Regions from separate parts of the Massilia jejuensis genome, predicted to be linked through region 2. Evidence: predicted binding sites of a transcription regulator. Region 2 holds the regulator's gene; each other region holds the start of a gene.
What was found. The regulator FNR, encoded in region 2, switches genes on or off when oxygen is low (the NO sensors DNR and NnrR bind a similar motif). The targets are predictions, from matches to a motif close to TTGATNNNNATCAA.
Positions count from the first base shown of each region.

Region 1 (10,249 bases), on a different contig from region 2:
ATTCGCGTTCTCCTTCGCCATCGAAGATCCCGGTGAAGTCTTCCGAGACCATGCCTTCGTCGTCGTCGCCGGTGTCGTCGCCGTCGTCGCCCTTGGCCAGCTGCTCGAGCGACTGGTCGTCGTCTTCCCAGCGCTGCTGGTGCTTGAAGAGGAAAGCGGTGATGATCGCCTGGCGCGCCAGCTCCGGGTGGTTTTCCGTCATCGAGGCGTACATCGCCGCGCCTTGCTCGCCCGTGCACTCGGCCATGGCGAACACCTTGTCGGCACCGTCGCCCTCGTAGTCGGCCGCTTCGCGCAGCAGGCCCTTCGGGTCGAGGAACCTGATCTTGTCAACGAGGGCGAATGCCATCAGGTTGACGTCGTCGATGCCCGAACCGCCGGCATATTCCGACACCAGGGCGTCGACCATCATCTGGTAATTTTTTTTGTTCGGCGGGTCGCCCAGCGTGCCATCGATCTGGCCCTCCAGTTCGCGCGACTGGTAGGCGAATTCGGGATGTACTCTTTTCATGTTCTGTCCTGTAAATGCAATGGGTGCGGCCGCGCTGTCGTGCGCTTCAGACCTGGAGCGTGACGCCGTTGAGCGCGAACAGCGAGCGCCACAACTCGAAGGCTTCGGCTTCGGCGTCGAGCACGATGCGGTGGTTCACGCTCTGGTTGTATTCGTCGCGCCGGGCCGGGTCCGACAGGATTTCGTAGGCCTTGGTGACGGCCTTGAAGCGCGCCTCCGCGCCCGGCGCATCGTTGCGGTCGGGGTGATAGCGCATCGCCAGCGAGCGGTAGACCTTCTTGATCTCTTCGTCGCCGGCATTCGGCGCGACGCCAAGGATCGCGTATAAATTTTCCATTTTGGAACTCTCCGGCTGCTGCCGATTCACCGGCAAAACGGGATTATCCTATAGAAAACGCCAACGTGACAGGAAGGCCGCAGGCCCGGTGCACCGGGCAGGCGCCGGAAAGCACCTGATATCGGTGGCCAGTATGATCCCCGCCAGGCAGGCGAACCGTGCGCTCGGCCACATAGCCCGACCCTGGCATGACCTGTCTACGGTAAAATGCGAGCAACTTTACCTATTCAACACACCATTCATGAGTAACGACAAGAACAAGGCGGCGGCCAGCGTGCCGCCGTCGAATTTTCTTCGCGCCATCATCGACCATGACCTGGCGGCCGGCACCCATACCCGCGAAGGCATGCCTTCGGTCATTACCCGCTTTCCGCCGGAGCCGAACGGTTACCTGCACATCGGCCACGCCAAATCGATCTGCCTCAATTTCGGCCTGGCGCGCGATTACGCCGGCCGCTGCCACCTGCGCTTCGACGACACCAATCCGGAGAAGGAAGACCAGGAATACGTCGACACGATCATGGATAGCGTCAGGTGGCTTGGTTTTTCGTGGGAGCAAGGCGGCGAGGAATTCCTCCACTACGCCAGCGATTATTTCGGCAAGCTCTACGAGATTGCCGAATACCTGATCCAGAAAGGCCATGCCTACGTCGACAGCCAGAGCGCCGACGACATGGCGCGTAACCGCGGCAACTTCGGCACGCCGGGCACCAATTCGCCGTTTCGCAATCGCCCGGCCGAAGAATCCCTGCAGCTGTTTCGCGACATGAAGGCCGGCAAATACAAGGACGGCGAACACATCCTGCGCGCAAAGATGAACGAGGACGCGATGTCGTCCCCGAACATGACCAACCGCGACCCGGCCCTGTACCGCATCCGTCATGCGCACCACCACCGCACGGGCGACGACTGGTGCATCTACCCGATGTACGACTACACCCACCCGCTCTCGGACGCGCTCGAATCGATCACCCATTCGATCTGCACCCTCGAGTTCCAGGACCACCGCCCGTTCTATGACTGGCTGATCGCCACCGTGACCGAAGGCGGCTTCTTCACGCCGCCGGTGCCGCGCCAGTACGAAATGTCGCGCCTGAATCTGACCTATGTGGTCATGTCCAAGCGCAAGCTGCGCCAGCTGGTCGACGAAGGCATCGTCGCGGGTTGGGACGATCCGCGCATGCCGACCATCGTCGGCCTGCGCCGCCGCGGCTACACGCCGGAGTCGATCCAGCTGTTCTGCGAGCGCATCGGCGTGTCGAAGTCCGACGGCTGGATCGACATGAGCACCCTGGAAGGCGCGCTGCGCGACGACCTCGATCCGAAGGCGCCGCGCGCGATCGCCGTGCTGCGTCCACTGAAGCTCATCGTCGACAACTTCCCGGACGGCGAGGCGCACGAGTGCACTTCGCCGGTCCACCCGCACCACCCGGAAATGGGCGTACGCACCTTCCCGTTCACGCGCGAGCTGTGGATCGAACAGGAAGACTTCATGGAAACGCCGGCCAAGGGCTATTTCCGCTTCACGCCGCCCGTGGGCGGGCAGCCGGGCAGCCGCGTGCGCCTGAAATACGGCTATGTCGTCGAATGTACCGGCTTCGACAAAGATGCCGACGGCAAGGTCACGGCCGTGCACGTCAATTACTTCCCGGATTCGAAATCGGGCACGCCAGGCGCGGACAACTACAAGGTCAAGGGCAACATCACCTGGGTCAGCGCGGCCTGCGCCCTGGCATCGGAAGTGCGCCTGTACGACCGCCTGTTCCTCGATGCCCAGCCGGACGCCGGCGGCAAGGATTTCAAGGCCCTGCTGAACCCGAACGCGCTCGAGACGGTGACCGCCTACCTCGAGCCGGGCATGGCGGCGGCGGCGCCCGAGCAGCGCTTCCAGTTCGAACGCCACGGCTATTTCGTGGTCGACCAGGCCGACTCCACGCCGGGCAAACCGGTGTTCAATCGCGTGACGACCTTGAAGGACAGCTGGGCAAAATAAGCTGCCCCGCACGACTGCTCCGATCCCGCCCGGGTTTTCTCTTGGCGGGATTTTTTTCGACCACGCCGTTCCCATTGCGTCACCTAGCAAGTCTGCCAGGTTTCAGCGTGCGCAGCTTGCGCGATTCTGATTCAAATCAATGAGCATAATGCTACGGGATTGGACATGGGGATCACACGCAGCTGGATCACGAAATTCAATGCAATCGGCATGGGTTCGTGGATGGGCGCGTTGCTGTCGCTCAGTGTCGGCGTCGCCCTGTACATCAGCACCAGCCAGGCGATCGAAAACGACGCCCGGACGCGCTTCGACCATATGGCGCGCAGCGTCCAGTCGACGCTCGATGGGCGTTTCAAGACCTATGCAGACTTGCTGCGCAGCACGGCCAGCCTGTTCCTGACGACCGAGCAGGTCACGCGCGAAACTTTCCAGCGCTATGTCGCGGGCCTCGACTTGCCGCACCATTTCCCCGGCGTCGAGTCGATCAATTTTGCCCAGTACCTCACGGATGCCGAACGCGATCGGTTCGAAGCGCACATGCTGCGCAATATCGACGGACGCGGGCGCAACGCGAGGATCCTGCCCGAGGGCCGGCGCACCGAGTACACGGTGCTGACCTTCGTCGAACCGGGGACGACCTGGATCAAGCGGATCGGCTTCGATTTGCACACGGCGATAGGCGCTGTGGAGCTCCTGGCGCATTCTCGCGACACCGGGGAAGTGTTGACGTCAGGCGCCCCGGTCAATGCAGGATCGCTGGTCATCGGCCTGACGATGCGCTTGCCCGTGTATGGCGCTCCCATGCCGTTGCCGGAGGTGGGCCAGCGCCGCGCCGCCTATCTTGGTACGGTTGGGATCGGGTTCAGCGTTGACAGCCTCGCTCAAGGCGTGCTCGACAATATGCCAAGGAACGCGACGCGGCTCGTGATCTCCGGCACGGCTCCGGGCAAGGAACCCGGCAGTGCGGCCGGTGGCTACCGCCGCAACGTGTTCTTCGACAACCGCCCGGGCCTGGCCGCGGACGAGCAGGTCGAATTCCGCGCGCGCTTGCCGGTCGGTGTGGACGGACGTGGCTGGGACATCGATTTTAGCGTGACGAAGCGCAGCCTGTATTCCAGGCTCGACCGCGCCCTGCCCTGGGTTGCGATGCTGGCCGGGATAATCGGCACCGCCCTGCTGTATGCACTGTTCCAGACGCTCAGTTGCTCGCGCCGGCACGCCATTGGCCTGGCCGAGGAAATGACCGGCGAATTGCGCGCCAGCGAAGCGAAACTGAAAAAAACCAACGAGAACCTGCGGCGCCTGGCCGCCCACGCGGAAAACATCAAGGAGAGCGAACGCAAGCGCATTGCGCGCGAGATCCACGACGACCTCGGCCAGAACCTGCTGGCGCTGCGTATCGAAGTCGACCTGCTCGCGTCGCGCACCGGGCGCCATCCGCACCTGAACGCGCGCACGCGCTGGATGCTCGAGCAGATCGACGCGACGATCAAGAGCGTTCGCCAGATCATCAACGACCTGCGCCCGAACGTGCTCGACCTGGGCCTGACGGCGGCGGTCGACTGGCAGATCGCCGAGTTCCAGCGGCGCACCGGCCTGAGCTGCGAGCTGGTGTCGCACAACCATGACCTGCATGTGAGCGACCGCTGCGCGACGACCCTGTTCCGCATCCTCCAGGAATCGCTGACCAATGTCTCGCGCCACGCCCGCGCCACCAAGGTGCGGGTCGAACTGGCCGTCGACCCCGAATCGATCTCGATGACCGTCAGCGATAACGGTGTCGGCCTGACCAAGGCCGGCGGGCAGAAGCCGGGCTCGTTTGGCCTGGTCGGCATCGAGGAAAGGGTCCGCATCCTGAGCGGCAAGTGCATCATCACCAGCGGTCCGCAAGCCGGTACGACGGTCCATATCTCGATCCCTGCGGCGAACAACCTGCTGTCCGTCTCCTATGTACCGGCATCGCCCGCCACGCCCCATCCCGCCTTCGACAGCATGTAGGCGCAGCGACTTGAATCTTGTAGGCCTACTGCCCGTCCTGCTGTAGGCGAATTTGCGACAAAAATTTATTGACACGATTCAACTTGCGGAAAATCAACGATTTTCGGGCGCTTGAAGCCGACAATTCATCTCAGTGCTTCGCGTCAATACTGACAGTCAAGCTTACCCGGAGGAGGACTAACCATTTGCCAGCACCACTACATCGATCGCCGGTATGCACACTCGAAATAACGATGCAGTCGCCAAAACAAAAGGATAGATCATGATCTCGAACAACGACTTCGCCCTCATCGCCGCCCTGGATTTGAACCCGATCAAAACAAAACTGATGCACAAGGAGTCCGGCGAGGGCTGGTCCCTGGAACGTGCGAATGCCATCGAGACCGAGTACCGCCGCTTCCTGTACCTGATGAAGGCCTTCCCGCATGTGCCGACGGCCCCGCTCGTGGACGTCGACACCTTCTGGCACTACCACATCCTCGACACGATGAAATACGCCCGCGATTGCCAGCAGGCCTTCGGTTACTTCGTGCACCACTACCCTTATCTCGGCCTGGTCGGCGAAGACGGCGCCGAAGAGCACAAGCAGGCTGGCGAGCGCATGCGCGAGTTATACGAGTCCACATTCGGTGTGTCGTATGTGCGTCCACTGCGGGCCGACGGCGTCCTGGAAGCCGCCGACGTGCAGACGGCCTGCGAGCCGGTCATGCGCAAAGCGGCGAACTCGGCATGGTGCGTCGGCCCGAGCGTCGTCAAGGCCGCCGATGTGCGGAGCGCATGGTGCGTCGGTCCGAGCGTCGTCAAGGCGGCCGATGTCCAGAGCGCCTGGTGCGTCGGCCCGAGCGTCGTGAAGGCGGCCGATGTCCAGAGCGCATGGTGCGTCGGTCCAAGCGTCGTCAAGGTGCGCGATGCCCAGACCGCATGGTGCGTTGGCCCGAGCGTCGTCAAAGTCGCCTGATATGCCACCGATCCCGGCGGCCGAACGCTTCATCGAAAGGTCGCCGGGGCAGGTATCGGGTGCGCCGGCCGCGCCGTCGTAGGCCGCGTGTAGCCAGCCCTGCCTGCCTCAGACACCGGCCCTTTCCGCCTGTGGCGCAATCGCCAAGCATCCACCGAGCGACGCAGTGCGCGCATGCCGCCGTCGCCAATTTCGTGCACGCCCAACAGTGCGCCTGGTGCATTAGGCAACACAAAAAGCCGACGCGGCTCGGGATACCAACTCAGGATTTCTTGTGACGCGCGCGCAGTTGCTGGCGTTCCTGGGTCTGCACCTTGTTCTGCCTGGCTTCGTACAGGGCCATCGCCTCCTTCCTGGCCTGCTCGACGGTACGCATCGCTTCGTGATCGTCGTGGGCGACGAAATAATCGTCGGCCTGGGCGTCGACGACCAGCTTGATGGCAGTCTCGTCGTCGAGTTCGTACATCTCGGTCAGCAGGGTGGTGACTTCGTCCAGGAAGGCTTCGTAGGTCAGGGTCGTCATGATGGGGCTCGTCTCGGAATGCTTGCGGAAAGGGCCGTCATTCTACCAGCGCCCACTGCGCCAGGGCGTGCTGGACGTCGGGATAGCGCAGGCGCACGCCGAGTTCGCGCCGCAGGCGCGTGTTGTCGAGCCGGCGCGACTCCGACATATACGACATCAGGAGCGGCGAGACCACTTCGCGCAATGCGGCGCGCGGCAGGCGCGGCGCACGCGGCAGGCCGTAGGCATCGGCCACCACGTCGAAATAGTCGGCCATCTTCAGGCGCGTATCGTCGGTGGCGTGATAGATCCGGCCGGGACGGGCGCGAAACAGCGCCAGCATGACGATGCGCGCCAGGTCGTCGGCCTGGATGTGGTTCGTATAGACGTCGTCTTGCGGGCGCAGCGCGGGCGTTCCCGCGTGCAGGCGCTTGAGCGGCAGGCGGTCATGCGCATAAATGCCCGGCACGCGCAGGATCGCGGCGCTGCTCCCGCTGCGCCTGGCCCAGGCGCGCAATACGCGTTCGGCGTCGACGCGCCGTTCGGCGCGCGCATTCTTCGGCGCCACGGGGCGCGTTTCATCGATCAGCGCCCCGCCGCAATCGCCATAGACGCCGCTCGTGCTCACATAAACGAGGCGCGCCCCCTCGGGTAGAATGGCGGTCACGTTGCGCGTACGGACATCGCGCGCGCCTGCCGCCGGCGGCGGCGCCAGGTGCACCACGTACCGTGCCAGGCCGCGCAGGCGCGCCAGGCTGGCCGGCCGGTCCAGGTCGGCGAGGATCGGCACGGCCCCGGCGGCGCGCAGGCGCGGGGCGTGTTCCGGATCGCGTGTGACGGCAAAGACGCGAAAACGCGGGCACAGCAGCGGCAAGAGGCGCATGCCCACATCGCCGCAGCCGATCAGGAGCAGGCGCGGACGGCCCAGGGGGTATTTATTGTTGTAGTTCATTTGAGGATTGTATGACGTTCCAGATCACTGTCCAGCCAAGCGGCACCCAATTTTCCTGCGAGGCCGACGAAACCGTGCTGGCCGCGGCGATTCGCGCCGGCGTCGGCCTGCCGTACGGCTGCAAGAACGGCGCCTGCGGTTCGTGCAAGGGCAAGGTGGTCGGCGGCGCCGTGACGCACAAGCCGCACCAGGGACGCGCCCTGTCGGAGCAGGAAAAACTGCAGGGCATGTCGCTGTTTTGCTGCGCGCTGCCGCAAGGCGACGTGGTGATCGAGGCGCGTGAAATCGGCGGCAGCAGCGATTACCCGATCCGCAAGATGCCGAGCCGGGTGCAGTCGATCACGCGCGCCGCGCCCGACGTCGCCATCGTCACGCTGCAGCTGCCGGCCAACGAGGCGCTGGCCTACCGCGCCGGCCAGTATGTCGAATTCCTGTTGAAAGACGGCAAGCGGCGCGCCTACAGCATCGCCTGCGCCCCGACCCTCGAGCGTCCGCTGGAGCTGCACATCCGTCACCTGGCCGGCGGCCTGTTCACCGACCACGTGTTCGGCGCCATGAAGGAACGCGACATCCTGCGCTTCGAAGGGCCGCTGGGCACCTTTTTCCTGCGCGAGGAGTCCGACAAACCGATCGTGCTGCTCGCTTCCGGCACCGGCTTCGCGCCGGTCAAGGCCCTGGTCGAACACCTGATGCACCTGAAGTCGGCCCGCCCGGTTCGCCTGTACTGGGGCGGACGCCGTCCGCAAGACCTGTACATGGACGAGCTGTGCCGGGCCTGGACCACGACCATGCCCGATTTCACGTACACGCCGGTCGTGTCCGACGCCCTGCCCGAGGATGGATGGAGCGGCCGCACGGGCTACGTGCACGCGGCGGTGATGCAGGATATTCCGGACCTGTCCGGCTACCAGGTGTATGCCTGCGGCGCGCCGGTGATGGTCGACGCGGCGCGCAAGGAGTATGCGGCGCAATGCGGCTTGCCGCCGGAAGAGTTCTTTGCGGATGCGTTCACGACGGAAGCGGATTTGGCGCAAGGGTAAGGGTGGACCCTGCTGTTTCCGGCGCCGCCAAAAACGGATCGCTTTCCTCATTGCAAGACGGATTGGGTATGCAGCCTGCGTACGGTACGCGGCAAACGTGGCAAAAAGTGTAAGATCGGCTTCAAGAACTTTGATAACGGGAGTCATCTTTATGCAAATCAATGTCAATACTGACCGTACTATCGACAAACACCAAGGCCTGGACGAGCACGTCCAGGCCATCGTGCAAAATTCCATTGGCCGTTTCGGCGAGCAGATCAACCGCGTGGACGTGCATCTGAGCGACGAAAACAGCCAGAAGCAGCTCGACGGCGGCAACAAGTGCATGATGGAAGCCCACGTCGCCGGCTATGCGCCGGTGGTCGTCACTGAACACGCGGTGAACCTGCACCAGGCCATTACCAACGCCGGCAACAAGCTCAAGCGCGCACTCGACAGCGCCCTGGGCCGCCTGGCCGACAAGGGCCGCCGCGAACCGCTGCCGCTCGACGTGATCGATACCGAGGACGAACTCGCGCCCGAACAGGACAAGAATCTCACCAGCGGCGCGTAAAGCCGGAACTGGAAAGAACGAGCGCGGCCTGGCCGCGCTTTTTTTACGTCCGCGTCCCTTCGAGCATCGCGTGCAGTGCGCGCAGGTAGCGCAAACCGGCCAATGCGCGGCTGCCATACCAGGACATCATTTCTCCATCGACCAGCAGCACTGGAATGCCGAGCTGCTTTTCGAGTGCATCCGCATGCGCCTCGGTGAACCGGTAGGGCTCGGTCGACAGCAGCACCGCGTCGAGCTTGCCAACCAGTTCGCTCGACCAGTCGAAGCGCGGATAGCGGCTCGCATCCGGCAGCGCCGGCACGTCCCAGCCGATTTCGCCGAGCATGCGCGCGATATAGGTGTCGTTCGAGACGCTCATCCACGGGTCTTGCCAGATGCAATACAGCACCGTGCGCGGCGGGCCGGCGGGCATGGCTTTGAGCAGGGCATATTCGGCCTCGAAGGCGGCGCACCAGTCTTCGGCCCGCTGCCCGGCGCAGAAGATGCCGCCCATTAGCCTTGCCAGGTCCAGGTTGTCGCGCGGCGCCAGCGGGTGGGTCACGACGACATGCGGCACGAATGCGGCCAGCGCCTCGGCCGTCGGTTTTTCGTTCTCGTCGATGTTGACGATCACGTGGGTCGGTGCGAGCTTGCGGATTTTTTCGAGGTTGACGTCCTTGGTGCCGCCCACTTTCGGGATCGCGGCAACCAGCCCGGCGGGATGGATGCAGAAGCCGGTGCGTCCGACCACCTGCCGCGCAAGGCCCAGCGCGCACAGCAGTTCGGTGATCGAGGGAACGAGCGAAACGATGCGCGCGTCCGGCGCCGGCGCGTGCGCGCGGCCGAGGGCGTCGATGGATGGATGGGGGGATGGATGCATGCCCGCTATTGGAACACCACTGTTTCCGAAACGCCAGCGGAACGCGGGGGAGGATGGTTTATCATGCCTTCATCCACACTACCCAGCCTGACGCGGAGGAACGTTTTGAAACTGATCGGACCATTTCGGGATTCGGGCTACACGGTGGACAACCTGGCGCTGTTTCGCGACGCCGACCTGGCTGCCGCCGCCCTCGCCTTGGCCGATTGCGAGGTGGTGCAAGTGGCCGCGGGCGAACCGATCGCGGACCCGGTGCGGGCGCGGCTGTACATCGTGCTGTCCGGCATGCTTGAAGTCGAGACCGACGGCCATGCCGGCAGTGCCGACGGCGGCGTCAACCGCATCATGCCGGGCGAGAGCGTGGGCGAACAGTCGGTGCTGGACGACGCCGCCAACCTCGACGCCGTGCGCGCGGTGGAAGAAACGCGGCTGCTGGTGATCGAATCGAAGCTGGCCTGGGAATTGATCGACCATTCGAACGCCGTGGCCCGCAACCTGCTGCGCCTGATGTCCTTCCGTATCCGCGCCGCCAATGCCCTGCTGCGC
Region 1 is NZ_JBHSMS010000040.1:53,566-63,814, reverse strand. Features, by position in the region: gene ACFPOU_RS13365 (hypothetical protein) at 1-511, opposite strand, end outside; gene ACFPOU_RS13370 (hypothetical protein) at 1-2, opposite strand, end outside; gene ACFPOU_RS13360 (DnaJ domain-containing protein) at 558-848, opposite strand; gene ACFPOU_RS13355 (glutamine--tRNA ligase/YqeY domain fusion protein) at 1,090-2,841, shown strand; gene ACFPOU_RS13350 (CHASE domain-containing protein) at 3,007-4,839, shown strand; gene ACFPOU_RS13345 (glycine-rich domain-containing protein) at 5,102-5,797, shown strand; gene ACFPOU_RS13340 (hypothetical protein) at 6,060-6,320, opposite strand; gene ACFPOU_RS13335 (SDR family oxidoreductase) at 6,358-7,251, opposite strand; gene ACFPOU_RS13330 (CDP-6-deoxy-delta-3,4-glucoseen reductase) at 7,263-8,291, shown strand; gene ACFPOU_RS13325 (HPF/RaiA family ribosome-associated protein) at 8,443-8,844, shown strand; gene ACFPOU_RS13320 (helical backbone metal receptor) at 8,888-9,703, opposite strand; gene ACFPOU_RS13315 (GGDEF domain-containing protein) at 9,809-10,249, shown strand, end outside.
Region 1: a site for FNR is predicted at 4,908-4,921, ahead of ACFPOU_RS13345 (glycine-rich domain-containing protein). Genes of this name have one in related genera too.

Region 2 (10,249 bases):
GAACCAGAACCAGGTCTTCTCGCCGGCATTGAAGAAGCCGGCCGGGACGTGCTTGTGCGAGGTCAGACCGCCGCCCTGCTTGACCCAGTTCCAGTCGACGCGCTTGAAGAAGTTACGGCGCAGGAAGGTGAAGAACATCAGGATCGAACACAGGACGAACAGCGGACCGACGACGTTGTGCACGTATTTCGAGATGATCGCCACCCAGGAAAACAGGGTATGGCCCATCCACGGCAGCATGATGTTCTTGCCGAACATGATGATGATGCCGGTGATCGCCAGCGCGATGAAGGAATACGCGGTGGCCCAGTGCACGCCGCGCTCCCAGCTGTTGAAACGGTGCATGCGGCGGCCCGACAGCGGCAGCGGTGGCGGCCGGAACGCACGGTAGAACACGAAGATCAGGAACGGCACGGCCAGCAGGACCGTGCCGGTGATCAGCGCCAGCGGACCGTTGCGCAGGATGCGCCAGGTATTGCCGCCGCGCTGGACGATGACGTTCGCCTCGGTGCTGCCGTACTGGCCGAGGAAGTGGCGGTCCATGTGGACCCGGCCCGACGCCGCCGAACCCAGCCCCGGTTCGCGCACGTTCGAGTCGCCCTCGATCTGCAGCATGGTCTGCTCTTCCGCATAGGCGGGCTTGGCATCCTTGTTCGGCACCGCGGCCCAGCCCGGGGCCAGCACCAGCGCGCACAGCAGGCCCAGGAGGACGCGCAAGGCCATCAAATTCGCTCGCATCGACATGGCAGGCTCCTAGGGATTGGCGCGGTTGTACTCGTTCTGCTGGTTGGCGCGATTGGTGATCGCGGCATGCCAGGAGAGCTTGTCGTTATGGAAAAGGGTCTGGTAGTGGCGCGGGTCTTCCTTGCCCGCGTACTCGCCCTTGATCCAGCCCGGATGCTGCTCGGCTTCGAGGCAGCCGCTGAGGGACAAGGTCACGGCCAGCGCCAGCGGCAGTGCCGCGATACGGAAAAGTGATTTCATGTCGGTAGCTTTCCAGGAATGTTCTGGCTGTCGCCGAGTTTCTGGTTTTCGCGCGGCAGGTTGCCCAGGGCCTTGCGCGGACCGCCGCGCTTGTTGGGACCGTAGGCGATCTTCCAGCCCCACAACTCGGGACCGTAGCCGCGCGTTTCCACGCGCTGGCGGTAGATGTCGGCGATCAGGTTGGCCTCGCCGCCCAGCAGTGCCTTGGTGCCGCACATTTCGGCGCAGGCCGGCAGCTTGCCTTCGGCGATACGGTTACGGCCGTATTTCTTGAATTCGGCGTCCGAGGTATCCGGTTCCGGACCGCCCGCGCAGAAGGTGCACTTGTCCATCTTGCCGCGGTGGTTGAACAGGCCCGTTTCCGGGAACTGCGGTGCGCCGAACGGGCAGGCGTAGGAACAGTAGCCGCAGCCGATGCACTGGTCCTTGCTGTGCAGGACAATGCCGTCTTCGGTGTGATAGATGCAGTTGACCGGGCACACGGCCAGGCAGGGCGCGTCGGTGCAATGCATGCAGGCGACCGACACCGAGCGCTCGCCCGGCACGCCGTCGTTGATGGTGACGACGCGGCGCCGGTTCACGCCCCACGGCGTCTCGTGTTCGTTCTTGCATGCGGTAACGCAGCCATTGCAGTCGATGCAACGCTCGGTATCGCAGATAAATTTCATCCTTGCGGACATGATTGTCTCCTGTTCAGGTCCGTCAGGCACGCACGATGCGGCACAGCGATACCTTGGTTTCCTGCATCATCGTGACGGCGTCGTAACCATAAGTCCAGCCGGTATTGATCGCTTCGCCGCGTACGGTCGGGGCGCCATCTTCGGGATAGTGGCGCTCGAGATCCTCGCCCATCCACCAGCCGCCGAAGTGGAACGGTGCCCACACCATGCCTACCGGCACGCGTTCGGTCACCATCGCCATCATCTTCATGCGCGCCCCGGTCGGGGTCTCGATCCAGACGTAGTCGCCCACCCCGATATTCGACTGGACCGCGTCCTGCGGATTGACTTCGACGAACATGTTCTGCTGCAGCTCGGCCAGCCATGGGTTGGAGCGGGTTTCCTCGCCGCCGCCCTCGTACTCGACCAGGCGCCCCGAGGTCATGATCATCGGGAAGTCCTTCGAGAAGTCGAGTTCCTGCACCGACTTGTACAGCGTCGGCAGGCGCAGGAAATTGGCCTTGTCGTCGTAGGTCGGGTACTTGGCGACCAGGTCGCGCCGCGGCGAGAGCAGCGGCTCGCGGTGGGTCGGCACCGGGTCGGGGAAGTTCCAGACATTGCAGCGCGCGCGCGCATTGCCGAACGGCGCGCAGCCGTGGGCGATGACGACGCGGATGATGCCGCCCGAAAGGTCCGTCTTCCAGTTCTTGCCCTCGGCCATCGCCTGTTCCTGGGGCGTGAGCTCGGCCCACCAGCCCAGTTTTTTCAGGAAGACGTGGTCGAATTCCGGGTAGCCGGTATCGAGTTCCGAGCCCTTGTTGGTCGAGCCGTCGGCCGCCAGCAGGGTCTGGCCGTTGTACTCGACGCCCCAGTTGGCGCGGAACGGCAGGCCGCCCTCGGCCACCGTCTTGTTGATGTCGTACAGGATCGGCGTACCTGGGTGCTTCATCTCGGGCGTGCCCCAGCACGGCCACGGCAAGCCGTAGTAGTCGCCCTTGCAAGGGCCGGACTCGGCGCGCATGGTGGTCGGATCGAAGGTGTGCTTGTTCTCCATATGGAGCTTCAGGCGCTCCGGGGAGCAGCCGGTGTAGCCGATGGTCCAGCACGAGCGGTTGATCTCGCGCAGGATGTCTTCGATTACCGGCTCGTTCATGACGACCTTGATGTTCTTGCACAGCTCGTTATGGAAGCCGAGCTTCTTGGCCAGCAAGTACATGATCTCGTGGTCGGTCTTGCATTCGAACAGCGGTGCGATGACCCGTTCGCGCCACTGGATCGAACGGTTCGAGGCGGTGCACGAACCGTAGGTTTCGAACTGCGAGGCGGCCGGCAGCAGGTAGACGCCGTCGGTGCGGCCATGCATGGCCGCCGTCATGCTCGGATACGGGTCGACCACGACCAGCATGTCGAGCTTTTGCATCGCCGCCTTCATGTCGGGCAGGCGGGTCTGGCTGTTCGGCGCGTGCCCCCAGTAGAAGACGGCTTTCAGGTTGGCCGGCTGGTCGACGTACTGGTTCTGCTCGTTGACGGCGTCGAACCAGCGCGACACGGTGACGCCCGGCTTTTCCATCAGCTCTTTCGAGGCGAAGCGCGACAGCATCCAGTTGTAGTCGACGCCCCAGACGGTGCCGAAATGCTTCCAGGCGCCTTCGGCCAGGCCGTAGTAGCCTGGCAGCGAATCGCCGTTCGGACCGACGTCGGTGGCGCCCTGCACGTTGTCGTGGCCGCGGTAGATGTTGGCGCCGCCGCCAGGCACGCCGATGTTGCCCAGCGCCAGTTGCAGGATCGCGAGCGCACGCACGTTGGCGGTGCCGACGTGGTGCTGGGTGATGCCCATGCACCAGACCACGGACGACGGCTTGTTCTTGGCCAGCATTTCGGCGGCCATGCGTACCGAGGCTTCCGGCACGCCGGTGATGTCGGACACCTTGTCCGGCGTCCATTTCGCCACTTCCTTGCGAACCTCGTCCATGCCGTAGGTTCGGGCGGCGATGTATTCCTTGTCTTCCCAGCCGTTATTGAAGATGTGCCAGAGCATGCCCCAAACCAGGGGGATGTCGGTGCCCGGACGCACGCGCACGTAATGGTGGGCGAAGCGCGCGGTGCGGGTGAAGCGCGGATCGACGACGATCATCTTCGCGCCCAGTTCCTTGGCATGCAGGAAGTGCAGCATCGAGATCGGGTGCGCTTCGGCCGGGTTGGAACCGATGAACATCACGGCCTTGGTATGGTGCAGGTCGTTGAACGAGTTCGTCATCGCCCCGTAGCCGTAGGTCTGGGCCACGCCCGCGACCGTCGTCGAGTGGCAGATGCGCGCCTGGTGGTCGCAGTTGTTCGAGCCCCAGAAGGCGGCGAACTTGCGCAGCAGGTAGGCTTGCTCGTTGCTGTGCTTCGAGCTGCCGATGAGCATCACCGAGTCGGGACCGGATTGCTGGCGCAGCTGCAGCATCTTGTCGCCGATCTCGTTGACCGCCTGGTCCCAGGAAATGCGGACATACTTCCCGTTCACCAGCTTCATCGGATAGCGCAGGCGGTGTTCACCGAAGCCGTGCTCGCGCACCGAGGCGCCCTTGGCGCAGTGGGCGCCCATGTTGATCGGCGAATCGAAGGCCGCTTCCTGGCGCACCCAGACGCCGTTGCTGACGATGGCGTCGACCGAGCAGCCGACCGAGCAATGGCTGCAGACGGTGCGTTTCAGTTCCACCTTGGCCGGCTCGGCCGCCGCCTCGGCGGCCTGGGCCGGCTCGATGACATTCAGGGGCAACTGGCGCGCGAGCGCGCCGGCGCCGGCAGCAACGCCGGCGCCGACCAGGAACTTGCGCCGCTTGAGACCCCGCGGTTCGCCTTCCTTGTTTGAACTCTTTACTAGCGACATGACTTGTCTCCGGGTACGCTCACCAGTAGGCGGCGGTTTTATAGTAACGACGAATGTGTTCGGTCTCGTGGTAGCCGCGCTTGACATCGGGTTTCGCCGCCTCGACGGGCGCGATCTCCGGTTTCGCTTCGGCCCCCGCGGCGACCGCCGCCAGCGCGCCCAGCGGCGCCGCTCTCAGGAAATTGCGGCGCGACGGGTCCGGGATCGGTTCCGCCTTGCCTTGTTTGTTTTCGGTGCTCATCGCAGTCCCTTCGCGTAAATCAGCCATCGAAGCCATCTTCGACAGCAAAGGCTTCGGCCTCGATCGCCAGCAGCGCGCTTACGAACGCGGCGATCAGCCTATAAAAATTCGCACCCGCGGCATTTTTCATGTCGGCCAGGCAGCGCGCATACCAGGGCGCGATGCGTGCCTCGAAAAATGCCTTTTGCGCTTCCAGGGGCTGGCGCCGGATGCCGGGGCCGCCCGCGATCAGCACGCGCATCGTCTCGCACAGGGCGCCCAGGTGGTCTTCGGACTCGAACACGCCGCGCACACGGCCGATGCCGAAGCGCGCCAGGTCGGCGCGCAGCTCGGCCAGGGGCGTGTCGTTCATGAAGCCGGACAGGTAGAGCGAGCCGTAGGGATTCAGGGTCGGCGTGCCGCTGCTGATGAACAGCGCGTCGAATTCCTCGGCCACCGCATCGGCATCCATCACGCTGGAGGCAAGCACCAGGTTTTCCCAGGCATCTGCCAGCGCGTGTTCGGCGCCGGTCGAGAGAATCGGGTCGGCGTTCGCCAGGCCGGCCAGCAACTGGCCGTCAGGCGCCGCCAGCAGCAGGCGCGCCGCGAGCGCATAGAGGTCGGCGCGCGCCTGGTCTTCGGCTCCTAGCGGCGCAGTGACGGTCACTGCGGCTGCGACGGTGCCGGAGACGTTCGCACGGCCGGCGTCTTGCGCCGCGGGAGGTGAAATTGCCGGTGAGGCAGACTGCATGGGCACTGGCGACGCTCCGTTAATAAATCTTCATCGAAAGTGTAAGGCTTCCCCTACCAAATTGCGCGCACAGTTGAACTTTTTTTGTGCACGTGCTCACCCCCGGGTATCAGTGCATGCCCGCTGCATGCACGACGATCCGGACCAGGCTGGCAACCAGGTAGCGCGTTGGTACCCCGCCCGATCGCTCCCCAGGCAGCCAACCCAGGCAACGCATGGATGCGTCGTCACCTGCTGTGCGCATGCGTGATCTCCCGCGTCCGCGTTCATCGCGCCACGGCAGACCCAACAGGATCGGACCGTGTACATCGGGATGATGGACAGGATAGACAACGTGCCGACCAGGCCAAAGCCCTGGTTGCTCGGGGGCGAGGCGGCTTCCCATACCGTGACAAAGAGGCACGCGCTGGAGCCGGATACAGTTCGCCCTGTTAGTATAACCGAGAAATGCCGCGCCAACGCGTCAATAAGCGGCCGGCGACGCCGATGTTGCTCCAGCGAGCCTGGCAGCAGTGCGATCGAAAGCGGCACAGGATCGGGCCGGCGCCGGGAAGGTGGCCCCCACCGGTTTTGGGTCGATGCCAGGTCCGGCGCACACGCGCATGTCGCATCGAGGTCTTCCCAAATAGTGGGCACCGTCGGAAAAGCCGGGACCGCCATGCGGACAGGGCTATAATCGGTTCATCTCGGGCTCCACGCCGACTCCCCCCTTCTGCGCTCCAATTCCAACTGCCATGAGCCAAGGCCACCACCCTCCCGCCACAGTGCCGATCAGTCTAGGCGCCATCAAGGCCAGCTGCGGCGCCTGCAGCATGCACCAGCTCTGCCTGCCGATGGGGCTCGACGATGCCGACATCGACCGGCTCGACCAGATCATCGGCCGCCGCCGGCGTCTCGGGCGCGACGAGCGCCTGTACGCGATGGGCGAACCGTTCCGCAGCCTGTACGCGGTACGGCTCGGCCACTTCAAGACCTACCAGGTGAACGCGGCGGGCGAGCAGCAGATCACGGGTTTCCAGATGGCCGGCGAACTGCTGGGCATGGACGCCATCAGCGGCGACCGCCACCATTGCGACGCGGTGGCGCTCGAAGACAGCGAAGTGTGCGAGGTTCCCTTTCCCCGCCTCGAGGAACTGTTTGGCCAGGTGCCGGCGCTGTTGCGCCATTTCCACAGGATCATGAGCCAGGAAATCACGCGCGAGCAAAACGTCATGCTTTTGCTCGGCAACATGCGTGCCGAGCAGCGTTTCGCCGTCTTCCTGGTGAACCTGTCGGTGCGTTACGCGGCGCGCGGTTATTCCCCGAACGCGTTCGGGCTGCGCATGTCGCGCGAGGACATCGGCAATTACCTTGGCCTGACGATCGAAAGCGTCAGCCGCCTGCTCTCGCGTTTCAAGAAGCAGGGCTGGATCGAAGTCGACCGGCGCGAGGTGAGACTGCTCGAGCCCGCCAAACTCAAGGCGATCGCCGCCGGCACCGAGCAGTGCAGCCCGATGCGCTGATCGGGCTGCGCCGGCACCCTTAAGCCGAGGGCGCGCCGCGCGCCCGCGCCGTCAGGATTTCGCCTTTTCCTTCGCAACCCAGCCGTCGACCAGCTGTCCCAGCACGTCCAGCGGTACCGAGCCCGCCCCCAGCACCATGTCGTGGAAGCCCGCCAGCGAGAACTTCGGCCCCAGTTGCGCCTTCGCCTGCTCGCGCAATTCGACGATGCGCAGCATGCCGATCATGTAGGCCGTGGCCTGGCCAGGCCAGACGACATAGCGGTCGACTTCCTCGACGTTGATGCCGTAGTCGACCGCCTGCTGGCGCGTCCAGCCCTTGGTGTGCAGGCCGGTGTCGACCACCAGCCGGCGCGCGCGGAACAGTTCCGAGCCGAGCGCCCCGAGCAGGCCCGGGACATCGCCTTCGTACCAGCCCTGCTCCACCGCCAGGCGCTCGGTGTAGAGCGCCCAGCCTTCCGCGTGCGCGCTGCCGCCGGAGAAGATGCGCTGGCTGCGGTATTTCGGGATGCCGGCCAGCTCCTGCTGGATCGCCAGCTGGAAGTGGTGGCCCGGCACGGCTTCGTGATAGGACAGGCTGCGCATGCGGATCATGTCGAACGTCGGCCCGCGCAGCGGCACCCAGAACACGCCCGGACGGCTGCCGTCCGGCGCCGGCAGGCTGTAGTGGGCGGCGGCCGAGGCTTCGGTCAGCGGCGGCTCGCGCAGCACGTCCACCGGCGCGCGCGGCTTCAGATTGAAGAGCGGCGCGCTGCGCGCCTGGGCGTCCTTTACCATTTCCTTGTACTTGGCCAGGATCATCGGACGCGGGTCCCCTTCTCCTTTCGGCTGGAAGGTCGCGTCGAGCGCCTTCATGCGCGCCTCGATGCTGCCTTCGATGAAGCCGAGCGCGCGCAGGTGCTTGTCCATCTCGCCTTCAAGGCGTGCCACCTCGCGCAGGCCGATCGCGTGGATCTGCTCGGCGCTAAGGCTCGTGCTCGTGAAGTTGGCGATCGCACGCGCATAGGCTTCGCGCCCGTCCTGCAGGCGCGAGATGCCGGCGGCGTCGCCCGTCTTCGGATGCAGTTCGGCCATGAAGCCCTGCACGCGCAGGTAGGCCGGGCGGATCTTGTCGTCGACGATGCGCGTGGCTCGGGCAATGGCGGCCGCGCGCGCCTCGGGCGAGATGTCCTTCAATTCGGCGCTGCGCTTTTCCAGCGAGGCCACCAGCACGTTCTGCGGCGCGGCCGGTTTCAGGAAGGTGTCGACCTGGAACTGCGCGCGCTCGAGGATGAAGCGCGGCGGAATGCGCTTGCGTTCGGTCGCGCTGCGGGCGCGCGCCAGTGCTTCGTCCATGCGCGTGCCGACCTGCTCCAGGCGCGCCAGCCAGCTGTCGACATCCGCGGCGGTGCGCATCGGGTGGGTCTGGGTCATGTAGTTGACCAGGCCGACCTGCGGGCCGCCGAACTGCGAGAACACGAAATTGAAGTCTTCATAGGGCTCGTTGGCGACCACGCTCGCAAGCGACCAGCGCATGACCAGGGCCGAGATCTTCCGGGTTTCGTCGAGCGGGCCGGCCAGCCACTTGTCCAGGCGCGCCAGGCCGGTGTTGGCGAGCGCCACCATCTTCCTGCGCTGGGCCGGGGTCTGGGGCGTCAGCTGGCGGTCGAGCGCGGCCTGTTCGGCGCCGCTGAAGTACTGGGTGCTGCTGGCCAGCTGCGGGTTCATGCGCACCCAGTCGTCGGCAAAGCGCTCGGCCCAGGCGTCGAAGGCGGCATTCGATTGCAAGGCGGCGGCCTTGGCCACCGGTGCGGCGAGTGCGGCATCCGGGAGCATGGCGACCCCGAGGGCGAGCGGGGCGAACAGGGAGGCGACGGCGGCGCGCAGGCTGCGCTGGGAGGAAATCGGCATGGTGTCTCTTGTAGTGATCGGTCGGCGAAGTGCCGGCGCGAATCTAACACGGAAGAGCCGGGGCGGACAATCTTTACAGGGCACCCAAACTTGCGCGGGCATCCGCCGAAAACGGCTAAAGTATTTCCGGAGTGCTCATCCAACGAGATCTACTTTGACATCAGGAAACTGCATGCCCATCTCGCCATCCCTCCGCGACGACCTCGCCAGGCGCCTGCAGGAAAGCCGCGCCGCCGCCCTCGCCACCGTGCGCGCCCGCACCGGTTTCGATCCCGAAGGCATGGATCCACCCGCCATTTCGCCGCGCGCCCACCTGGTCCAGGACGACGACGCGCCGACGGCTGAAACGATTGCCCACGACGAAGAGCGTTTCGCCGAGCATGAAACGAATTTGTTGCACGAGATCGACGCGGCCATCGGACGACTGGCGTCGGGCGGCTACGGGATGTGCGCGTCCTGCGGCTGCAAGATTCCGGAGCAGCGGCTGCTGGCGACGCCGACGGTAAGGACGTGCGTGCCGTGCCAGGAAGCGATCGAAAAGGAAGAACGGACGGCGCGCGGGCCGACGATGTAACGGCCGGTGTACCGCCCATTAGCGACCTGTGCGAACGCTGCCGTAGCGCTTGTCTTTACGCCCGGCCGGAATCAGCGGTCGGCCGCGATCGCCAGCACCTCCTGCTGCGCCGGACGCCAGCCGCGCGCCAGGCGCCACTGCCCGCCCTCGTCCTCGACCACTACCTGCCAGTGCGTCATCTCCAGCGTCGGCAGGGGCAGGTCGACATCGCCGCGCGCGTCCGGCCGCGCATTGAGCACCCGGTCCTTTCGCGGCTGGGTCGGATGGGCCAGGCGAATCCGGAACGGCGCCAACAGCGGGCGGCCGAAGCTCTCGAGCCGCCCCTTCAGGCGCCCTGCCCCGTAGTGCGCGCTCAGGCGCAGGCGCAGCGCGCTGGCCATCCGGTCGCGCCGCAAGTCCTGGTTGATCGCCTTGCCCTGCCTGTAATAGTCGTCGACCACCATCGCGTCCGGCTGGCGCAGCGCCAGCACCACGGTAACGGCGGTGGCCGCCATCGCGGCCGCGGGGCCGAGCATGATGAACCATGGCCAGCGCTGGCGGTACCAGGGCGCGGGATGCTGCTGCTGAAAAACGGTCTGCATGCGATCTCCTCAATCTCGATGCGGCACGATGAAGGCCGCTTCCTCGCGCACCGTCAGGGCGGGGTCGTCGAGCGCGGTGACGGTGAAGACGATGCGCCGCGCGCCCGCCGGTCCGCGCTCGGCGCGCACCCGCACCGGCAGCGCGCGCGCCGCGGCGGCGCCGATCTCGACGCGGTCCTCGCCGACGACCGCCGCGCCCGGCAAGCCCGCCACCGC
Region 2 is NZ_JBHSMS010000039.1:15,050-25,298, reverse strand. Features, by position in the region: gene ACFPOU_RS12220 (formate dehydrogenase subunit gamma) at 1-744, opposite strand, end outside; gene ACFPOU_RS12215 (hypothetical protein) at 754-984, opposite strand; gene fdh3B (formate dehydrogenase FDH3 subunit beta) at 981-1,664, opposite strand; gene ACFPOU_RS12205 (formate dehydrogenase subunit alpha) at 1,687-4,518, opposite strand; gene ACFPOU_RS12200 (twin-arginine translocation signal domain-containing protein) at 4,538-4,759, opposite strand; gene ACFPOU_RS12195 (TorD/DmsD family molecular chaperone) at 4,779-5,405, opposite strand; gene fnr (fumarate/nitrate reduction transcriptional regulator Fnr) at 6,224-6,991, shown strand; gene ACFPOU_RS12185 (DUF885 domain-containing protein) at 7,043-8,878, opposite strand; gene ACFPOU_RS12180 (TraR/DksA family transcriptional regulator) at 9,051-9,452, shown strand; gene ACFPOU_RS12175 (FixH family protein) at 9,524-10,033, opposite strand; gene ccoG (cytochrome c oxidase accessory protein CcoG) at 10,043-10,249, opposite strand, start outside.

Region 3 (10,249 bases), on a different contig from region 2:
CACCGTCATCTCCGGCAGCAGGTGCACGTGCTGGAAGGTGCGTCCGATGCCCAGCCTGACGATCTCGCGCGCGGGCAGCGCGTCGATCCGGCGCAGCTGCTCGCCCGCGCCGAAGCGGATCGCGCCGCCCGTCGCCGGCAGCACGCCGGTCACGAGGTTGAACATGGTCGACTTGCCGGCCCCGTTCGGACCGATCAGCCCGACGATCTCGCCGCTGTTCACGGCAAACGCCAGGTCGTTGACCGCGACCAGGCCGCCGAACTGCTTGCGCGCCTTGTCGACCACGAGCAGCGGCCGGCCCGGGGCCGGCCTGGCCCGCTGCGGCAGGCCCGGCGCGCTCGCCGGCGCGACCGCGTCGGGCCTGGCCGGCAGGTAGCGCGCGATGAAGGGCCAGATGCCGTGACGTGCGTGCTGCAGCAGGACCACCATCAGGATGCCGAAGACGATGATCTCGAAATTGCCGCTCGAACCGAGCAAACCGGGCAGGTAGCTTTGCAGCTGGTCCTTCAGGACGGTGAGCACGGCCGCGCCCAGGAGCGCGCCCCACAGGTGGCCGGCGCCGCCGATGACGGCCATGAACAGATATTCGATGCCCGAGTTCAGCCCGAAAGGCGACGGGTTCACGGCGCGCTGCAGGTGCGCGTACAGCCAGCCCGAGACGCAGGCGAGCAAGGCGGCGATGACGAAAATGCGGATCTTCATGGCCGCCGTGTTCACGCCCATCGCCTCGGCCATCAGGCCGCCGCCCTTCAGGGCGCGGATCGCGCGGCCGGAGCGCGAATTGAGCAGGTTGCGCAGCAGCGCGACCGAGACCAGCAGGATCAGCCAGATCAGGAAGTACATCTTCTCGCCGGAACCGAGGTCGATGCCGAACAGGCGGATCGGGGGAATGCCGCCGAGGCCGTCGTACTTGCCGAGCGCTTCCAGGTTCCCGAACAGAAAGTACAGCGACAGGCCCCAGGCGATGGTCCCGAGCGGCAGGTAGTGGCCGGACAGGCGCAGCATGATGACCCCGATGAACAGCGCCGAAGCGGCGGTGATCGCCAGCCCTGCCACCAGGCCGAGCCAGGGCGAGATGCCGTGCGCCGTCGACAGGTAGGCCGTGGCGTAGGCGCCCAGGCCGACGAAGGCGGCCTGGCCGAAGGAAGTCAGGCCGCCGACCCCGGTGAGCAGCACCAGGCCGAGCGCGACGATCGCGTACAGGCCGATGTAGTTGCCGAGCGTGATCCAGTAGGCCGGCAGCGGCAGCAGGCCGAAGACGAGGGCGGCAACGGCGAGCAGGGTCAATGGGTGGCGCGTCACGCTTCGCCCTCCTCGACCTGCGGATGCACGATCGAGCGCCACAGCAGTACCGGAATGATCAGCGTGAAGACGATGACTTCCTTGAACGCGCTGGCGTAGAACGAGGAATAGGCTTCGAGCAGGCCGACCAGCAGGGCGCCGGCGGCCGCCAGCGGATAGCTGCCCAGGCCGCCGATGATGGCGCCGACGAAGCCCTTCAGGCCCATCAGGAAGCCGCTGTCGTAATAGATCGTGGTGAGCGGCGCGATCAGTACCCCGCACAGGGTGCCGATGGTCGAGGCCAGCAGGAAGGCCAGGCGCCCGGCCTGGGTGGTGCCGATGCCGACCAGGCGCGCGCCGCGCCGGTTCACGGCCGTGGCGCGCAGCGCCTTGCCCGACAGGGTACGGTCGAAATACAGGTACAGGGCGCCGATCAGCACCAGCGCGGTCGCGATCACCACGATGCTCTGGCCCGAGATGGCGAGCGTGCCGACGGCGAAGGCGGCATCGGAAAATGGCGTCGTGCGCGAGCCCTCGGCGCCGAAGATGACGAGGCCGATCCCCATCAAGGCCAGGTGCACGGCGACGGCCACGATCAGGAGCACCAGCACCGGGCTCGCGGCCAGGGGCTGGAAGGCCAGGCGATAGATCATCGGTCCCATCGGCGCGACGATGGCGAAGGTCAGCGCCAGCTGCGCCGCCATCGGCCAGCTGGCGCCGTCGGCGGTTCTCGCGGCCAGCAAGACGGCGCACGGGAACAGCACGAATTTCACCAGGCCGATGCCGAGCGCGCGCGCGCGGTCGACCTGGCCGGCGGGACTGCGCACGGCGGCATGGGCTTCCTGCAGGAAGGCGGCCACGCCCAGCACCAACAGCAAGACCGCGCTGGCGGGCGTCTTGCCCGCCTGCAGGGCGGCCATGGTCAGGGCGCCGAAGGCGAGGAATTCGCCGAGGGGAATGAAGATGACGCGGGTGATCGAGAACACCAGCACCAGCGCCAGCGCCAGCAGCACGTAGACCGCCCCGCTGGCGATGCCGTCCTGGGTCAGGATGGCGAAAATCGTGAAATCCATACCGCTGCCCGGGGCATGCCGGTCCTTGCGCGGGCGCGAAACGTCGCCCCGGCCCGCACGCGGCCCTGCCTTGACGGCCCTCCTTTTCGTGATTCGTTATCGGCAAGGTGGCGCGCGCCGGCCGCGGCGGCCCGCAGGCACGCTCCGGTTTCCCTCCACCATCGATAAATGATATGCGAAAACTGTTGAGGAACCGACATTTTTTGTGCAGGGGCGGCCTATACTAGCGCGCAGGCGGCGTGACCGGGCGTCCCCGGGCGGCCTCGCCGGCGTACATTTCAAAACACAATGAAGGAGACAGCATGACCCGCATTTCCCGCCTCACCCTTGTGTCAAAGAGCATCGTCCTCGTGGCCGCCCTGGCGGCCGCTTTCAGTGCCCACGCGCAGATCAAGGTCGGGGTGTCGATCTCGACCACGGGCCCGGCGGCCTCGCTCGGCATTCCAGAAAAGAACACCTTCGCGCTGGTGCCGAACGAGATCGGCGGCCAGAAGGTTCAGTACATCATCCTCGACGACGCCTCCGACGCGACCCAGGCCGTCAAGAACGCGCGCAAGCTCATCTCCGAAGACAAGGTCGACATCCTGATCGGCTCCTCGGTCACGCCGACCTCGCTGGCGATGCTGGAAGTGGCGGCCGAAACCGAGACGCCGATGATCACGATCGCCGGCGCGGCGCGCATCGTCGAGCCGATGGATGCCAAGCGGCGCTGGATCTTCAAGACCACCCAGCACGACGGCCAGATGGCCACCGCCATCACCCAGCACATGTCGAACGCCGGGGTGAAAACGATGGGCTTCATCGGCTTTGCCGACGCCTACGGCGAAGGCTGGTACGGCGAGACCAGCAAGTTCGCCCCGGCGCGCAAGATCAAGATCGTCGCCAACGAGCGCTTCGCGCGCACCGACACCTCGGTCACCGGCCAGGTCCTGAAACTGATGGCCGCCAATCCCGACGCGATCCTGATCGCCGGCTCCGGCACCCCGGCCGCCCTGCCGCAGAAAGCCCTGCGCGAGCGCGGCTACAAGGGCAAGATCTACCAGACCCACGGCGTGGCCAACAGCGACTTCCTGCGCGTCTGCGGCGCCGATTGCGAAGGCACCTTCGTTCCGGTCGGCCCGATGCTGGTGGCCAACCAGCTCCCGGACAGCAATCCGGTCAAGAAGACCGCGCTGGCCTACGTGAACAAGTACACGGCGGCGCACGGCAAGGACAGCGTGTCGACCTTCGGCGGCCATGCCTGGGACGCGGCGGTCCTGCTGGAAGCGGCGGCGAAGACCGCGCTGCCGAAGGCCAAACCCGGCACCAGGGAATTTCGCGCCGCCCTGCGCGATTCGCTCGAAGGCATCAAGAACGTGACGGCCTCGCACGGCGTCTTCAACATGAGCCCGACCAACCACCAGGGCCTGGACCAGCGCTCGCAGGTGATGGTGAAGATCGAAAAGGGTGCCTGGAAATACGTGCCTTGACCGCGTGCGGGCAGGTCCGCATGCAATCGGCCCCGGCGGCTTGGGCGCGCGCCGGCGCGTGGCACGGGCGCGGCCGCTGCCGGTCGGGATGGCCCTGGGCGACCAGGAGCGCCGCGCTCAAGGCGCCCCGGCCTGCGGGTTCAGCACGCGCCGCATCTCCACCGTCCCGTCGGCGGCGCTGCACAGCGTGAAGCCGAGCTTGCGCGCCAGCGCATGCATGCGGGTGTTGTCGGACAGCGCCAGGCCGACGATCGCCCCGGTCCCGCGCGCCCGGGCATAGTCGAGCAGCGCCGCCAGCAGGAGGCTGCCCAGTCCCTGCCCCTTCAGGTCCGAACGCACCACGATCGCGAATTCGCCGACGATATTGTCCGGATCGGTAACCAGGCGCGCCACGCCCAGGGTCTCGCCCTCGCCCGCCGGCCCCGGCCGGGTCAGGATGAAGGCCATCTCGCGCGCGTAGTCGATCTGGGTGAAGCGCGCCAGCTGGGCGGGCGACAGTTCGCGCTGGCTGCCGAACAGGCGGAAGTGGACATCCTCGGGCGTGAGCGCGTGGAAGAACACCTGGTGCGCCGCGCCGTCCTCGGGCCGGATCGGGCGCAGGGTGAGCACCCCGATGCGGGTATCGACCCGGCGCTCGAGCTCGTCCGGATAGGGCAGGATCGCCAGACGCGCCAGAGCGTCGCCCGCGGCGGGCGGCGGCGCGATGCGCATGCGCGCGTCGAGCGCCAGCACGCCGGCGCTGTCGGCCAGCAATGGGTTGATGTCGAGTTCGCACAGCGCCGGCAGGTCGGCCGCCATCTGTCCGACCCGCACCAGCACGTCGGCCAGGGCGTCGAGGTCGGCCGGGGGACGGCCGCGGTAGGCACCGAGCAAGCGCGCCACGCGGGTGCGGCCAATCATGTCCCTGGCCAGAACCCGGTTCAGCGGCGGCAGGCCGATCGCGCTGTCGGCCGCCGCCTCGACCGCCACCCCGCCCTGCCCGAACAGTACCACCGGCCCGAACACCGGGTCCGTGCCCAGCCCGGCGATCAGTTCGACCGCCTGCGGACGGCGCGCCATCGCCTGCACGGTAAAGCCGGCCAGGCGCGCCCCCGGGCGCAAGGCCGCGAGACGCTGGCGCATGGCACGCGCCGCCTGGCGCAGCGCCGCCTCGTCGTCGAGGTCGAGCGCGACGCCGCCCACGTCCGACTTGTGCGAGACCTCGGGGGAGACGATCTTCAGGGCCACCGGGTAGCCGATGCGCGCGGCCGCCTGCACCGCGTCCTCCTCGTCCACGGCGCTTGCGGTGGCCACGAGCGGGATGCCGTAGGCCGACAGCAGCGCGCGCACCTCTTCCTCGGGCAGCACGGCGGCGCCGCCTGCCGCCAGCGCCGCCATCCGCGCGCGCGCCTCCTCGCGCTGCGGCGGCGCCAGCCGCACGGCGCCCGGCACCTCGGTCAGGAGCGCCTGGTTGCGTTGGTAGTCGAGCAGCTGCAGCCAGGCGCGCACCGCTTCCTCGGGCGTGTCGAACTGCGGCACGCCGGCCTCGGCGCACAGGCTGCGCGCCGGCGCCGCGCCGGCTCCGCCGAGCCAGCAGCACAGCACGGGCTTGGCCGCCTGGCGCAGCGCGGGCAGGACGGCGCGCGCCACCTCGGCGCTGGTGACGATCGCGGTCGGCGCATGGATCAGCAGGACCGCGTCGGCTTCCCCGCTCTCGAGCAGCACCCGCAGGGCATGCTGGTAGCGCGCGGCGGGCGCGTCGCCGATGATGTCGACCGGATTGGCGCGCGACCAGTTCGGCGGCAAGCCCGCATCGAGCCGCGCGAGCGTGGCCTCGGCCAGCCGTGCCGGCGCGCCGCCGCCGGCGACCAGGGCATCGGTGGCCAGCACGCCGGGACCGCCGCCGTTGGTGAGGATCGCCAGCCGCCCGGCGCCGGTCCCGGCGGCGCGCGGCCGCGCGAGGATGGCCACCGCGTCGAACAGCTCGGCGGTGGTGAACACGCGCAGCATGCCGGCGCGCCGGATGGCGGCGTCGTAGACCAGGTCGGCCCCGGCGAGCGCGCCGGTATGGCTGAAGGCCGCATGCGCCGCCTCGGCCGTGCGGCCGGCCTTGACGATGACGGTGGGCTTGGCGCGCGCCGCGCTGCGCGCGGCCGACATGAACTTGCGCGCCTGGCGCACGCTCTCGGCATACAGCAGGATGGCATCGGTGCCCGGATCCCCGGCCAGGTAGTCGAGCAGGTCGCCGAAGTCGACGTCGGTACCGTCGCCGAGCGAGACGAAGCAGGAAAACCCGATGCGCCGCTCGCGCGCCCAGTCGAGCACGGTCGTGACGAGCGCGCCCGACTGGGCCACGAAGGCGAGCCGCCCCGGCAGCGCGGCGGTCGGCGCGAAACTCGCGTTCAGGCCGATGCCCGGCACCAGCAGGCCGACGCAGTTGGGGCCGAGGATGCGCAGCAGGTGCGGCCGGGCGGCGTCGAGCATGGCCTGGCGCAGGGTGCCTCCGCCGGGGGCCGGTGCATCGAGCCCGGCGCTGATGACGACGGCCGCGCGGCAGCCCATGGCGCCCAGGCGCGCGACGATGGCCGGCACGGTGGCGGCTGGGGTGCAGATGACGGCCAGGCCGGGCGCGCCCGGCAGATCGGCGACATCGCGGAAGGCCTTGATGCCGCCGATTTCCCCGGAGCGCGGATTGACCGGCCAGATGGCCCCGCGAAAACCGCCGGCGGCCAGGTTGGCGAACACGGTCGCGCCGACGCTGCCGGGCCGCGCCGAGGCACCGACCACCGCCACCGAGCGCGGCGTGAAAAAATGATCCAGGTAACGCACACTCATGATCGGGCTCCTCCGCGACCCTGTGAGCCTAGCCGCCGCGCACGGCAGAATCCATGATGCACATCAAGGATTATAGCTGGCATCCGGTTTAGCGAACCCGGCAGTGAGCGGCCGGCCGGGGCCGCCGCACCCGGCGGCGGCCTGCGCCGGGCCGTGCCCGCAGGCGTTGTTTTTTTCGCCAATCGGCGCGTGTCTTGGCGATTTTGATGCAGATCAAATACAAACAAGAACGCACCGGGGAGACTCGATCCCAGCAAGCGCCAACCGGCGCGCGCCGCCGTCGGAGATCCGCCATGGACTACAAGACCATCCTCGTCCACGCCGACCTGTCGCGTCATGCCGATGCGCGCGTCGACCTGGCCGCACGGCTGGCGGTCGAGCATGGCGCCCACCTGATCGGCGCCGCGATGACGGGCCTGTCGCGCTTCGTCGTGTCCGCCGGGCGCCCGTTCGCGCCCGGCAGCATCGAGGCCGGCTGCTTCGCGCCGCTCGACACCCTGGCCACGCGCGCCTTGCGCCAGTTTGCCCAGGTCGCCGCCAGGCATGGGCTGACGGCGGAAAAGCGGCTGGTGCGCGACCAGGCGGACGAGGCGCTGGCGCGCCTGGCACGCTTCGCCGACCTCGTCGTGATGAGCCAGGACGACCCGGACGAAGCCCTCGGCGAGCAGCCGACCCGCCTGCCGGAATCGGTGATCCTCGCGCAGGCGCGGCCGGTGCTGGTCGTGCCGCGCGCCGGTTGCCGCGGCCCCAGGTTCGACAAGGTCCTGCTGGCCTGGGACGGCGGCAAGGAAGCGGCGTTCGCGATCGCCGCTTCCTTGCCGCTGCTGCGGCACGCGGCGGCCGTCACGATCGCCGCCTTCCATCCCGACGAGGCGGCCGAGGCCGAGCGCCCGCCCGACATTCCCGACCTGGAGCGCTACCTGCTGCGCCACGGCGTGCGCAGCGAGGTAACCCTGCGCCGGCCGGCGCCCGACCCCGGCGCCGCCCTGCTCGCGCTGGCCGCCGAGCTCGGCACAGACCTGCTGGTCATGGGCTGCTACGGCCACAGCAGGTTCCACGAGCTGATCCTGGGCGGCGCCAGCAAGACCGTCCTGGCCGACACCACCCTTCCCGTGCTGATGGCGCACTGACCCGCGCCCCGCCCGTACCCCGCCCGTACCCCTGTCAGGAGACCATGATGGCGATGATGAACGCAGCAGTATTCACCGGCCCGGGCCGCATCGTCCTCGGCCGCAAGCCGGTTCCGGTCGCCGGCCCCGGCGAAGCCGTGATCAAGGTGACGATGACGACCATCTGCGGCACCGACGTGCATATCCTCAAGGGCGAATATCCGGTCGCGGAGGGCTTGACGATCGGGCACGAACCGGTCGGCGTCGTCGCCGAGCTCGGCGCCGGCGTCACCGGCTACAAGATCGGGCAGCGCGTCCTGGCCGGCGCCATCACCCCCTGCGGCCAGTGCCATACCTGCCTCGACGGCCATGGCGCGCAATGCGGCGGCCATGCCATCGGCGGCTGGCGCTTCGGCAATACGATCGACGGCTGCCAGGCCGAGTACGTGAAGGTGCCGCACGCGATGGCCAACCTGGCGCCGATCCCCGATGGCCTCTCGGACGAACAGGTGCTGATGTGCCCCGACATCATGAGCACCGGCTTCGGCGGCGCCGAGAACGGAGCGATCCGCATCGGCGACACGGTCGTCGTGTTCGCCCAGGGGCCGATCGGCCTGTGCGCCACCGCGGGAGCGAAACTGCGCGGGGCGAGCCGCATCGTCGTCGTCGACGGCGTGCCCGAGCGGCTGGCGATGGCGCGCCGCCTGGGCGCCGACGAGACCGTCGATTTCCACGCCGGCGACCCGGTCGAGCAGGTCATGCGCCTGACCGGCGGCGCCGACGTGGCGATCGAGGCGCTCGGCACCCAGCAGACCTTCGAGAGCTGCCTGCGGGTCCTGAAACCGGGCGGCACCCTCTCCAGCCTGGGCGTGTACTCGGGCAAGCTCGGCCTGCCGGTGGACGCCTTCGCCGCCGGCCTGGGCGACCACCGCATCGTCACCACCCTGTGCCCGGGCGGCAAGGAGCGCATGCGCCGCCTGATGAATGTGCTGGCCTCGCGCCGGGTCGACCTCGGTCCCCTGGTCACGCACCGCTTCCGTCTCGAGGAAATCGAACTGGCCTACGACCTGTTCGCCAACCAGCGCGACGGCGTGCTGAAAGTGGCGATCACGCCCTGAGCGCGCCCGATGTCCACAGGAGCCGCCATGTTCAAGCGCATTCTGGTCCCGACCGACGGTTCCGCGCCCGCGCGCGCGGCCACGGCGGCGGCGATCGGCCTGGCCACGGAGATGGGCGCCGAGATCGTCGCCTTCTCGGTCGTCCAGCCGGCGCCCCTGCTGTTCGCGGCCGACAACGCGATGGCACTGGCCGGCGGCGCGGACCTCGGCATCCTGGAAGACGAGGCGCGGCGCATCGTCGGCGAGGTGGCCGCGGCGGCGCACGCGGCCGGCGTGCCCTGCCGCGCGCTCACGGCCATGTCGCTGGCGACCGGCGACGAGATCGTCGACGCGGTCCGGCGCGCGGGATGCGACCTGGTCGTCATGGGCTCGCACGGCCGGCACGGCCTGGCCAGGCTGAAAGTCGGGAGCCAGACCATGCGCGTGTTGTCCACCTCGCCGGTGCCGGTACTGGTGTTACCGCCGTCCGCGCCGCGCGCATGAACGACGCCGCCGCCGATCCTGCGTCCCAGGGCCTGAGCGAGGCCGAGGCCGCGCGCCGCCTGGCCGAGACCGGCCCCAATGCCCTGCCCGAAGCGCGCGGACAGCGCTGGCGCGCCATCGTGCGCGACATGGCGCGCGAGCCGATGTTCGTGCTCCTGCTCGGCGCGGCCGGTCTCTACCTGGCGCTCGGCGAGACGCGCGAGGGCATCTTCCTGCTGCTGATGGTACTGGCCATGCTGGGCCTGACCTTGTACCAGCAAGGCCGCACGGAACGCGCCCTGCAGGCGCTGCGCGAACTGGCCACGCCGACCGCGCTGGTCGTGCGTGGCGGCCAGCGCCGCCGCCTGCCGGCGGCCGAACTGGTGCCGGGCGACCTGGTCGAACTCGGCGAAGGCGACCGCGTCCCGGCCGACGCCTGGCTCACCGCCGGCGCCGGCCTGCAGGCCGACGAATCGATGCTGACCGGCGAATCGGTACCGGTCGCCAAGTGCGCGGCGCCGGGCGAGCCGCCGGCCGCCGTCCCCGGCGGCGACGGTTCGCCCTGGGTGTATGCCGGCACGCTCGTGGTGCAGGGTCACGGCCTGGCGCGAGTGGCGCGCACCGGCGTGCACAGTGAACTCGGCCGCATCGGCAGCGCCCTGCACGCGATCCGCCCGCCGCCCAGCCGCCTGCAGGGCGAGACCGGGGACCTGGCGCGGCGCCTGGCGCTGCTGGGCGCCGCGGTCAGCCTGTTCCTGATCCTCATTCTCCGCCTGCGCGGCGGCCCCTGGCTCGAATCGATGCTGGCCGGGGTCGCGCTGTCGATGTCGGTCCTGCCGGAGGAGTTCCCGGTCGTCCTGACCGTGTTTCCGGCGCTCGGCGCCTGGCGCCTGGCGCGCATGCAGGTGCTCACGCGGCGCCTG
Region 3 is NZ_JBHSMS010000047.1:124,988-135,236, forward strand. Features, by position in the region: gene ACFPOU_RS15895 (branched-chain amino acid ABC transporter ATP-binding protein/permease) at 1-1,302, opposite strand, end outside; gene ACFPOU_RS15900 (branched-chain amino acid ABC transporter permease) at 1,299-2,354, opposite strand; gene ACFPOU_RS15905 (ABC transporter substrate-binding protein) at 2,657-3,823, shown strand; gene ACFPOU_RS15910 (bifunctional acetate--CoA ligase family protein/GNAT family N-acetyltransferase) at 3,941-6,637, opposite strand; gene ACFPOU_RS15915 (universal stress protein) at 6,931-7,767, shown strand; gene ACFPOU_RS15920 (NAD(P)-dependent alcohol dehydrogenase) at 7,812-8,864, shown strand; gene ACFPOU_RS15925 (universal stress protein) at 8,892-9,347, shown strand; gene ACFPOU_RS15930 (cation-translocating P-type ATPase) at 9,344-10,249, shown strand, end outside.
Region 3: a site for FNR is predicted at 6,841-6,854, ahead of ACFPOU_RS15915 (universal stress protein). Genes of this name have one in related genera too.